Serinibacter salmoneus: one gene and its partner. Each later gene encodes a partner of the first gene's protein in a complex. Links are inferred from orthologs where the notes say so. Each region holds a gene or a part of one and is shown in the gene's direction. Other genes may lie near its edges.

Evidence for each region. Proteins that work in one complex are often made in the same cells at the same time.
Region 2: the proteins of secY (region 1) and secA are in contact, whole or in part, in a crystal structure (PDB 3DIN), measured with the Thermotoga maritima proteins. The link is inferred for Serinibacter salmoneus from one-to-one orthologs. Residues at the interface, in WP_004081795.1 of Thermotoga maritima: Glu108, Gly109, Glu110, Glu111, Ala236, Glu237, Arg238, Arg239, Ile240, Thr241, Ile242, Gln243, Tyr244, Ala245, Arg246, Arg247, Val248, Thr249, Gly250, Arg251, Arg252, Val253, Tyr254, Gly256, Ala257, Ser258, Thr259, Tyr260, Leu261, Pro262; in WP_004082002.1 of Thermotoga maritima: Glu261, Ala262, Arg263, Lys300, Ala301, Arg302, Thr303, Ile304, Ile305, Leu323, Tyr324, Asp325, Pro326, Val329, Ser330, Tyr333, Ile336, Lys340, Phe345, Val349, Glu363, Phe364, Tyr374, Ser375, Gly376, Gly377, Glu393, Ile395, Thr482, Ser483.

The regions. Positions count from the first base shown.
Region 1 is NZ_PDJD01000001.1:579,434-583,475, forward strand. The notes cover bases 1,225-4,042. They hold secY (preprotein translocase subunit SecY), read left to right. Parts: upstream 1,225-1,888; coding sequence 1,889-3,196; downstream 3,197-4,042. Other genes in these bases: rpmD (50S ribosomal protein L30), read left to right, coding at 1,225-1,274; rplO (50S ribosomal protein L15), read left to right, coding at 1,274-1,774; ATL40_RS02485 (adenylate kinase), read left to right, coding at 3,193-3,762; infA (translation initiation factor IF-1), read left to right, coding at 3,947-4,042. Outside these bases: rplR (50S ribosomal protein L18), read left to right, coding at 1-365; rpsE (30S ribosomal protein S5), read left to right, coding at 412-1,092; more of rpmD, read left to right, coding at 1,092-1,224. UniProt on the Escherichia coli protein: The central subunit of the protein translocation channel SecYEG. Consists of two halves formed by TMs 1-5 and 6-10.
Region 2 is NZ_PDJD01000001.1:2,108,707-2,113,281, reverse strand. The notes cover bases 666-4,016. They hold secA (preprotein translocase subunit SecA), read left to right. Parts: upstream 666-984; coding sequence 985-3,816; downstream 3,817-4,016. Other genes in these bases: ATL40_RS09485 (Rv3235 family protein), read right to left, coding at 3,823-4,016; ATL40_RS09495 (threonine/serine exporter family protein), read left to right, coding at 666-840. In the rest of the region: more of ATL40_RS09495, read left to right, coding at 1-665; more of ATL40_RS09485, read right to left, coding at 4,017-4,281; ATL40_RS09480 (LysM peptidoglycan-binding domain-containing protein), read right to left, coding at 4,283-4,575. UniProt on the Escherichia coli protein: Required for protein export, interacts with the SecYEG preprotein conducting channel.

The DNA.
Region 1 (4,042 bases):
TCAAGAACGCCGGAGCATCCAAGGCCACGGCCCGCCGTCGTCGGCACATGCGCCTGCGCAAGCACATCACCGGGAGCGCCGAGCGCCCCCGCCTGGTCGTCACTCGCTCGTCCCGCCACATGGTCGCGCAGCTCGTCGACGACGCCACCGGCACGACGCTGGTCTCGGCCTCCACGCTGGAGGCCGACCTGCGCGCCAGCGGCGAGGCCAAGGTCGACAAGGCCAAGGTCGTCGGTGGACTCATTGCCGAGCGGGCCGCCGCAGCCGGCATCACGACCGCGGTCTTCGACCGCGGTGGTAACCGTTACCACGGGCGCGTCGCGGCCGTGGCGGACGGCGCACGGGAAGGCGGGCTGACCCTGTGAGCACCGTGACCAGCGCTTCCGACGCGAAGCAGGAGAGGAACGTCTGATGGCTGCACCGCAGCGCAGCAGGTCCGCCGGCTCGGCCGGTGGCAACGAGAACGAGCGGGGCAACTCCCGCAACGACCGCAACAACGACCGTCGCGGCGGCGACCGGGGTGGTCGCGGCGGCCGCGACGAGCGCAATCAGTTCGTCGAGCGCGTCGTCACGATCAACCGCGTGGCGAAGGTCGTCAAGGGTGGTCGCCGCTTCAGCTTCACGGCCCTCGTGGTCGTGGGTGATGGCGACGGCACCGTCGGCGTCGGCTACGGCAAGGCCAAGGAGGTGCCCTCGGCGATCGCCAAGGGCGTCGAGGAGGCGAAGAAGAACTTCTTCCGCGTGCCGCGTATCGGCAGCACCATCCCGCACATGGTGCAGGGTGAGGCCGCCGCGGGCGTCGTGATGCTCCGTCCGGCCTCGCCGGGTACCGGTGTTATCGCCGGCGGTCCGGTGCGCGCCGTGCTGGACTGCGCCGGGATCCATGACGTGCTGAGCAAGTCGCTGGGATCCTCCAACGCGATCAACATCGTGCACGCCACGGTGGAAGCGCTGCGCTCCCTGGAGGAGCCGGCCGCCGTCGCCGCGCGTCGTGGGCTCCCGATCGAGGACGTCGTCCCGGCCCCGCTGCTGCGTGCACAGGCGCAGGCTCGGGCCGAGGCCGCCGCGAAGATCGCTGAGGGGGTGGCCTGATGGCACAGCTGCAGGTGACCCAGACGCGATCCGCCATCGGCGGCAAGCACAACCAGCGCGAGACGCTGCGCACCCTGGGCCTCGGGAAGATCGGGCGCAGCTCGATCCAGGAGGACAACTCCCAGGTGCGCGGCATGATCCGGGTGGTCGACCACCTGGTGACGGTCGAGGAGGTCGACTGATGGCCGAGAGCAAGAAGGCGGCACAGCCCGCCGAGTCCGAGCGCACGCCGGCGAGCCGCACCCTGAAGGTGCACCACCTGCGTCCCGCACCCGGTTCCCACCAGTCGAAGACCCGCGTGGGTCGTGGTGAGGGCTCCAAGGGTAAGACGGCGGGTCGCGGTACCAAGGGCACCAAGGCCCGCTACCAGGTGCCCGCCGGGTTCGAGGGCGGCCAGATGCCGATGCACATGCGGCTGCCGAAGCTGCGTGGTTTCACCAACCCGTTCCGGACCGAGTACCAGGTCGTGAACCTGGACCGGCTGGCGGAGCTGTTCCCGAAGGGCGGGACCGTCACGGTCACCGATCTGGTGGCGGCAGGTGCGGTCCGCGACGGCCACAAGGTCAAGGTGCTCGGCGCCGGCGACCTGGGCGGCGTGGCGCTCGACGTCACGGCCGACGCCTTCTCCGCGTCCGCGCAGGAGAAGATCGTCGCCGCGGGCGGTACGGTGACCACGGCCTGATGGCCACATCGTGACGACAGGGGTGGCGGCGTAGGATCTACGTCGCCACCCCTTTGTCGTCCCACGACCGGTGCGCACCTCGGCGCACCGGCCCATCCAGACCTGGAGGAATGAGTGCTAGGCGCATTCGCACAGGCGTTCCGGACGCCGGACCTGCGGCGCAAGCTGCTGTTCACGATGGGGATCATCGTGATCTTCCGGCTGGGGTCGTTCGTCCCCTCACCCGGCGTCGACTACATCAACGTGCAGCAGTGCGTGGCGTCGACCGCGGACAGTGACGTCCTCGGACTGATCAATCTCTTCTCCGGCGGTGCGCTGCTGCAGCTCTCCGTGTTCGCGCTCGGGATCATGCCGTACATCACGGCGAGCATCATCACTCAGCTGCTGCGCGTGGTGATCCCGCACTTCGAGGCGCTGCACAAGGAGGGGCAGGCAGGCACGGCGAAGCTCACGCAGTACACCCGCTACCTGACGATCTTCCTCGCGGTGCTGCAGGCAACGGTCATCGTGACGACCGCCCGCACCGGCGTGCTGTTCAACGGCTGTGGCGCGGCGGGTGACAGCCTCGCGGTGATCGCGAACGACACCGTCCCGGGCATCCTGCTGTTGATCCTGACCATGACGGCCGGTACCGGCCTGGTGATGTGGCTCGCGGAGCTGATCACCGAGCGCGGCGTCGGGAACGGCATGTCGCTGCTGATCTTCGTCTCCATCGCCGCGACCTTCCCGTCGGCCCTGTGGGCGGTGGCAACGGCGCAGGGTGGGCTCACCACCTTCGCGCTCGTGCTCGTGCTGGCGCTCGTGCTGATCACCGTGGTGGTCTTCGTCGAGCAGTCGCAGCGCCGGATCCCGGTGCAGTACGCCAAGCGGATGATCGGCCGGCGCATGTACGGCGGTACGAGCACCTACATCCCGCTGAAGATCAACATGGCGAACGTGATCCCCGTGATCTTCGCGAGCTCGATCCTGATGCTCCCGCCGCTCGCTGCGCAGTTCGGGGACCCGAACGCCGGGTGGGTGCGGTGGATCGTGGAGCACTTCACCACACAGTCCTCGCCGTTCTACCTCGCGACGTTCTCGGTGCTGATCGTCTTCTTCGCGTTCTTCTACACCTCCATCACCTTCAACCCGGACGAGGTGGCGGACAACATGAAGCGCTATGGCGGCTTCGTGCCAGGGATCCGCGCCGGGCGACCCACGGCCGAGTACCTGCGCTACGTGGTGAACCGCATCACCTCCGCCGGCTCGATCTACCTGCTGCTGGTGGCGCTCCTGCCCACGATCGGCTTCGTGTTGCTGAACATCCAGGGCGTGCCGTTCGGTGGCACCTCGCTGCTGATCATCGTGAGCGTCGGCCTGGAGACCGTGAAGCAGATCGACTCCCAGCTCCAGCAGCGTCACTACGAAGGGATTCTCAAGTGAACCGTCTCCTGATCATGGGTCCGCAGGGATCCGGCAAGGGCACACAGGCCGCGAGGCTCGCGGAGGCGCTGGGCGTCGTGGCGATCTCTACCGGTGACATCTTCCGCGCGAACATCAAGGGTGGCACCGAGCTCGGCACGCTGGCGCAGTCCTACAGCGCGCGTGGGGAGCTCGTGCCCGACGAGGTGACCAACGACATGGTGCGCGACCGACTGCAGCAGGAGGACGTCGCCAACGGCTTCATCCTTGACGGCTACCCGCGCAATGCGGCCCAGGTCGGTGCGCTCGACGTCACGCTCGCCGAGCTCGGCGTGAGACTGGACGCCGTGGTCGACCTGACGGTGGAGCGCGATGAGCTGCTGAGCCGGCTCGCCAAGCGTGCCGAGCAGGAAGGCCGTGAGGACGACACCGCCGAGGCGATCGAACGGCGCCTGGCGGTCTACGAGCAGGAGACTGAGCCGCTGCTGGCTCTCTACGCCGAGCGTGGTCTGCAGGTCAGCGTGCAGGGGACCGGTGAGGTTTCGGAGATCACCGAGCAGATCCTGCAGGCGCTGCGCGCCCGCTGATCCGGTCGGTTCGGTCGGTTCGCCCGTGCGGCCGGCCACCGAGTTGGAGCACGCAGATCCATGGCGTATGATGTCTCGTTGGGTTCGCCTGCCGTGACTTCACAGGGCGCCCGGTGTCGCAAGGCGGCGCCACACTGAGCCAGCGGCCGCAAGGCTGGTCAGCCACCAGGAGTTAGCGGAGGATATGGGGAAGAAGGACGGTGTCATCGAGATCGAGGGCGTCGTGGTCGAGGCCTTGCCGAACGCGATGTTTCGCGTGGAGCTGAGCAACGGTCACAAG
Region 2 (4,575 bases), 1.5 Mb from region 1 along the record:
TACCTCCTCGGCGAGGGCTGGGTCGAGATGCTGGGTGCACTGGTCGGGGCCTTCGGCGGTCAGCTGCTGCGGCGCATCATGATGGCCCGGCGCTACAACCAGATCGGTGTGACCATGTCCGCGGCCACGCTCGCCTGCATGCTCTACCTCGGGGTGGTCTCGCTCGTCGGCCTCGTGGCGCCGGCGGGCCCCGCGGTCGCGGCCGGGTTCATCGCCGCCGTGCTCTTCCTCGTGCCGGGATTCCCGCTCGTGACCGCCTCGCTGGATCTTGCACGCCTGGACATCTCCGCGGGCCTGTCGCGGCTGACCTACGGGATGGTGATCGTCTCCTCCGCGGCCCTGGTGGTGTGGGTGATCGCCCACACGCTGGCCGTTCCCGCGCCGGTGGCCGCCCCGGATCCGAGCCTCTCGCGAGCCGCCTGGCAGTTGGTGGCGAGTTTCTGCGGGGTGCTCGGGTTCGCCCTCATGTTCAATTCCCCGCCCGCGATGGCGGTGGTGGCTGCAGCGATCGGGTGCGTTCCCAACACCGCCCGTCTGCTCGCGGTCGAGAACGGCGTCGCGCCGGCGCTCGCCGCGGCGGGCGGCGCCCTCGTGGTCGGCCTGGTCGCCGCCGTGATCGCGCCGCGCATGCGCGTGCCACGGGTCACGGTCTCCGTGCCCGCGGTCGTCATCATGGTGCCGGGGAGCACCGCCTACCTGGCCATGGTGGGGCTCGGCGACGGGGACACCCTGACCGCCCTCGCCTTCGGGGTCCAGGCGTGCCTGAGCGTGCTCGGCATCGCCGTCGGCCTGGCCCTGGCGCGGATGCTCAGTGACGCGGAGTGGGCCTTCGAGCGCTGACGGGGCGGGATCTGCCTCCCGGTGCGCCTACGATGGACGGGCACCACGGCAACGTGGTGCCTGGCCGGCACACCCGCCGGTGTCCTCCTGGGCCTGGCGGTGGCGTGACTCGGCCGTGCCCTGACGTCGACCTGGGAGCAGACTGTGGCCTCGATCCTCGATCGGATCCTTCGCATGGGCGAGGGGCGCCAGATCAAGAAGTTGCACGGGATCGCCGCGCAGGTGAACGCCCTCGAGGACGTCATGGCGGACTTCACCGACGCCGAGCTCGCCGAGGAGACCGAGCGGTTCCGGCAGCGTCACGACGGCGGGGCGGGGGAGAGCCTCGATGCCCTCCTCCCGGAGGCCTTCGCCGTCGTGCGGGAGGCCGGTAAGCGCACGCTCGGTCAGCGGCTCTACGACGTGCAGCTCATGGGCGGAGCAGCCCTGCACTTCGGGAACATCGCCGAGATGAAGACCGGTGAGGGAAAGACCATCACCGCGACGCTCGCCGCCTACCTGAACTCGCTGTCGGGCAAGGGTGTGCACGTGGTGACCGTGAACGACTACCTGGCCCGCTACCAGAGTGAGCTGATGGGCCGCGTCTACCGGTTCCTCGGCGTCTCCTCCGGGGTGATCCTCTCGGGTCAGAAGAGCGCCGAGCGCCGCGAGCACTACGCAGCGGACATCACCTACGGCACCAACAACGAACTCGGTTTCGACTACCTGCGCGACAACATGGCGTGGAGCACCAAGGAACTCGTGCAACGCGGCCACAATTTCGTGATCGTGGACGAGGTCGACTCCATTCTCATCGACGAGGCGCGAACGCCACTGATCATCTCCGGCCCCGCATCCGGTGACTCGAACCGGTGGTTCGCGGAGTTCGCCCGGGTGGTGCGCCGTCTGGAACTGGATGTCGACTACGAGGTCGACGAGAAGAAGCGCACGGTGGGAGTGCTCGAACCCGGTATCGAGAAGGTCGAGGACCACCTCGGTATCCACAACCTGTACGAGTCCCTCAACACCCCGTTGATCGGTTTCCTGAACAACGCGATCAAGGCGAAGGAACTCTTCACCCGCGACAAGGACTACGTGGTCATCAAGGGTGAGGTGCTGATCGTCGACGAGCACACCGGGCGTGTCCTGGCCGGCCGACGCTACAACGACGGCATGCACCAGGCGATCGAGGCGAAGGAAGGGGTGACGATCAAGGCCGAGAACCAGACCCAGGCCACGATCACCCTGCAGAACTACTTCCGCCTCTACGACCGCATCTCCGGGATGACCGGTACCGCGATGACCGAGGCGGCGGAGTTCCAGAACACCTACGAGATGGGTGTGGTGCCGATCCCGACCAACCGGCCGATGCAGCGGATCGACCAACCGGACCTCGTGTTCACCACGGCCGAGGCGAAGATGCGAGCCGTCGCACAGGACATCGTGGAGCGTCACGCAACGGGCCAGCCGGTGCTCGTGGGGACCACGAGCGTGGAGAAGTCCGAGGCGCTCGCTACCCTCCTGAAGCGTCAGGGCGTGCCGCACGAGGTGCTCAACGCCAAGAACCACGCTCGTGAGGCCGCCATCATCGCGATGGCCGGACGCAAGGGAGCGGTGACCGTGGCCACCAACATGGCCGGCCGCGGTACCGACATCATGCTCGGCGGGAACGCCGAACACCTCGCGCAGGCCACCCTGAAGGATCGGGGCCTGAGCCCCGTCGAGACCCCGGAGGAGTACGAGGCGGCGTGGCCCGCGGCCCTGGCCGAGGCGCAGGAGTCGGTGGCCGCCGAGCACGAGGAGGTCCTGGAACTCGGGGGCCTGTACGTGCTGGGCACGGAGCGGCACGAGTCACGACGCATCGACAACCAGTTGCGCGGCCGCTCCGGGCGTCAGGGGGATCCCGGCGAATCGCGCTTCTACCTCTCGATGCAGGACGACCTCATGCGGTTGTTCAATGCCGGACTCGCGGAGCGGTTCATGGCCTCGACCGCCTACCCCGAGGACACCCCGCTGGAGTCCAAGATGGTCTCCCGCGGTATCGCCAGCGCCCAGGGCCAGGTCGAGGCCCGCAACTTCGAGATCCGCAAGAACGTGCTGAAGTACGACGACGTGCTCTCGCGGCAGCGTGAGGCCGTCTATGGAACACGACACCGGGTGCTGGAGGGGGAGAACCTCAGCGAGCAGGTGCAGGAGTTCGTCCGCAGCGTGCTGACCGACGCGGTCACGGCGGCGACCATGGCGCCGGACCCGGCGGACTGGGACCTGGAAGAGCTGTGGGAGTTGCTCAAGCCGCTGTACCCGGTGGACCTGGAGATCGCCGATCTCGAGCGGGAGGTGGGCGGCCGCGCTCAGCTGACGCGGGAGGTGCTGCTGCGGGAGGTGCTCTCGGACGCCGAGGAGGCGTACAAGCGCCGCGAGGAGGAGATCACCCCGGACCTCATGCGGCAGTTGGAGCGACGGGTCGTGCTCTCGGTGATGGACCGGAAGTGGCGCGAGCACCTGTACGAGATGGACTACCTCAAGGAGGGCATCGGTCTGCGTGCCATGGCGCAGCGCGATCCGTTGGTGGAGTACCAACGCGAGGGCTTCCAGATGTTCCAGGCGATGAACGAGGCGATCCGCGAGGAGGTCGTCGGGTACATCTTCCACCTCGAGGTCAAGCGCCCCGAGCCGGCCGCAGCGGACCAGGCGAGCGACGCCGCCGTCCCCGCATCCGACGCCGCTGGCGAGTCCGCTGAGAGCGGAGCGGGTGAGGGCCTGCCGGCCGCGGACGAGGACGTCCTCGGGGACGCCGACCTCGGTCTGGACGCACCGGTTCGGCCTGAACGGCTGCAGTACTCGGCACCGAGCGAGGACGGCACGGCCACCAGGGTCACCGGGAGCGCCGCCACCGGCGCGACAGGGACGAACGCACGCGAGGGGGCGGGTGCCGCTGCACCCGGGAACCGGCAGGAGCGGCGCCGCGCCGCCAAGGAGGCCAAGAAGCCCCAGTAGTCGGCCTCACCCCACGTCCAGTTCCACCGCTTCCCACCGGTGGCCGAGGAGGTGGAACCGACCGGACAGTGCCCGGACCCGCCGACCGTCGTCGACCACGGCACACAGGTGGTAGTCGCCGCGCGGGGTCCGGGTGAGGTGGACGGAGAGCGGGCGGGCATGGGTCCGGCGTGCCGGTCGACCATGCAGCCGTACGTAGAGGCCGCCGCGGCGGGCGAGACCCTCGTACACCTCCGGCTCGACCCAGCGCCGCAGGTGTGCCGCGTCCCGGTTTCCGGTGATGACCTCGGCGACCAGTCGTACCAGCGACCCGGCCCACACCCGCGGGTCGGGGGGCTCCTGGTGTCTGCGCGGGGCCGGCGCCAGGGGAGCACTCCCGCCTCCGGCTGGACGCAACTGAAGCGGTGGTGGCGGCGCCGGGCGGTGGGAGCGGGCGTCGGCGTCGGGTACTGGGAGCGCGGACATGTCACGACGCCGTCTCAGGTGAGGGGGGCGTCAGCCGCATCCCGGGGTGAATGAGGTCCGGATCGGGGCCGATCTGGGGGTTCGCGGCGTACCACGCCCGCCACGACCGGTCGATCTCGGCGACGGTACCGGCGCCGTACTGCTGCGCAATGCGCCAGAGGCTGTCCCCCGGACGCACGGTGTAGCTCCCGGCATCGCCCGCATCGCCGATATCGCCCGCATCGCCGATGTCGCCCGCAGTGATGACGTCACCCACGTGCCCCGATTCGTCCCCGACGCCTGCAGCGCTCGGCG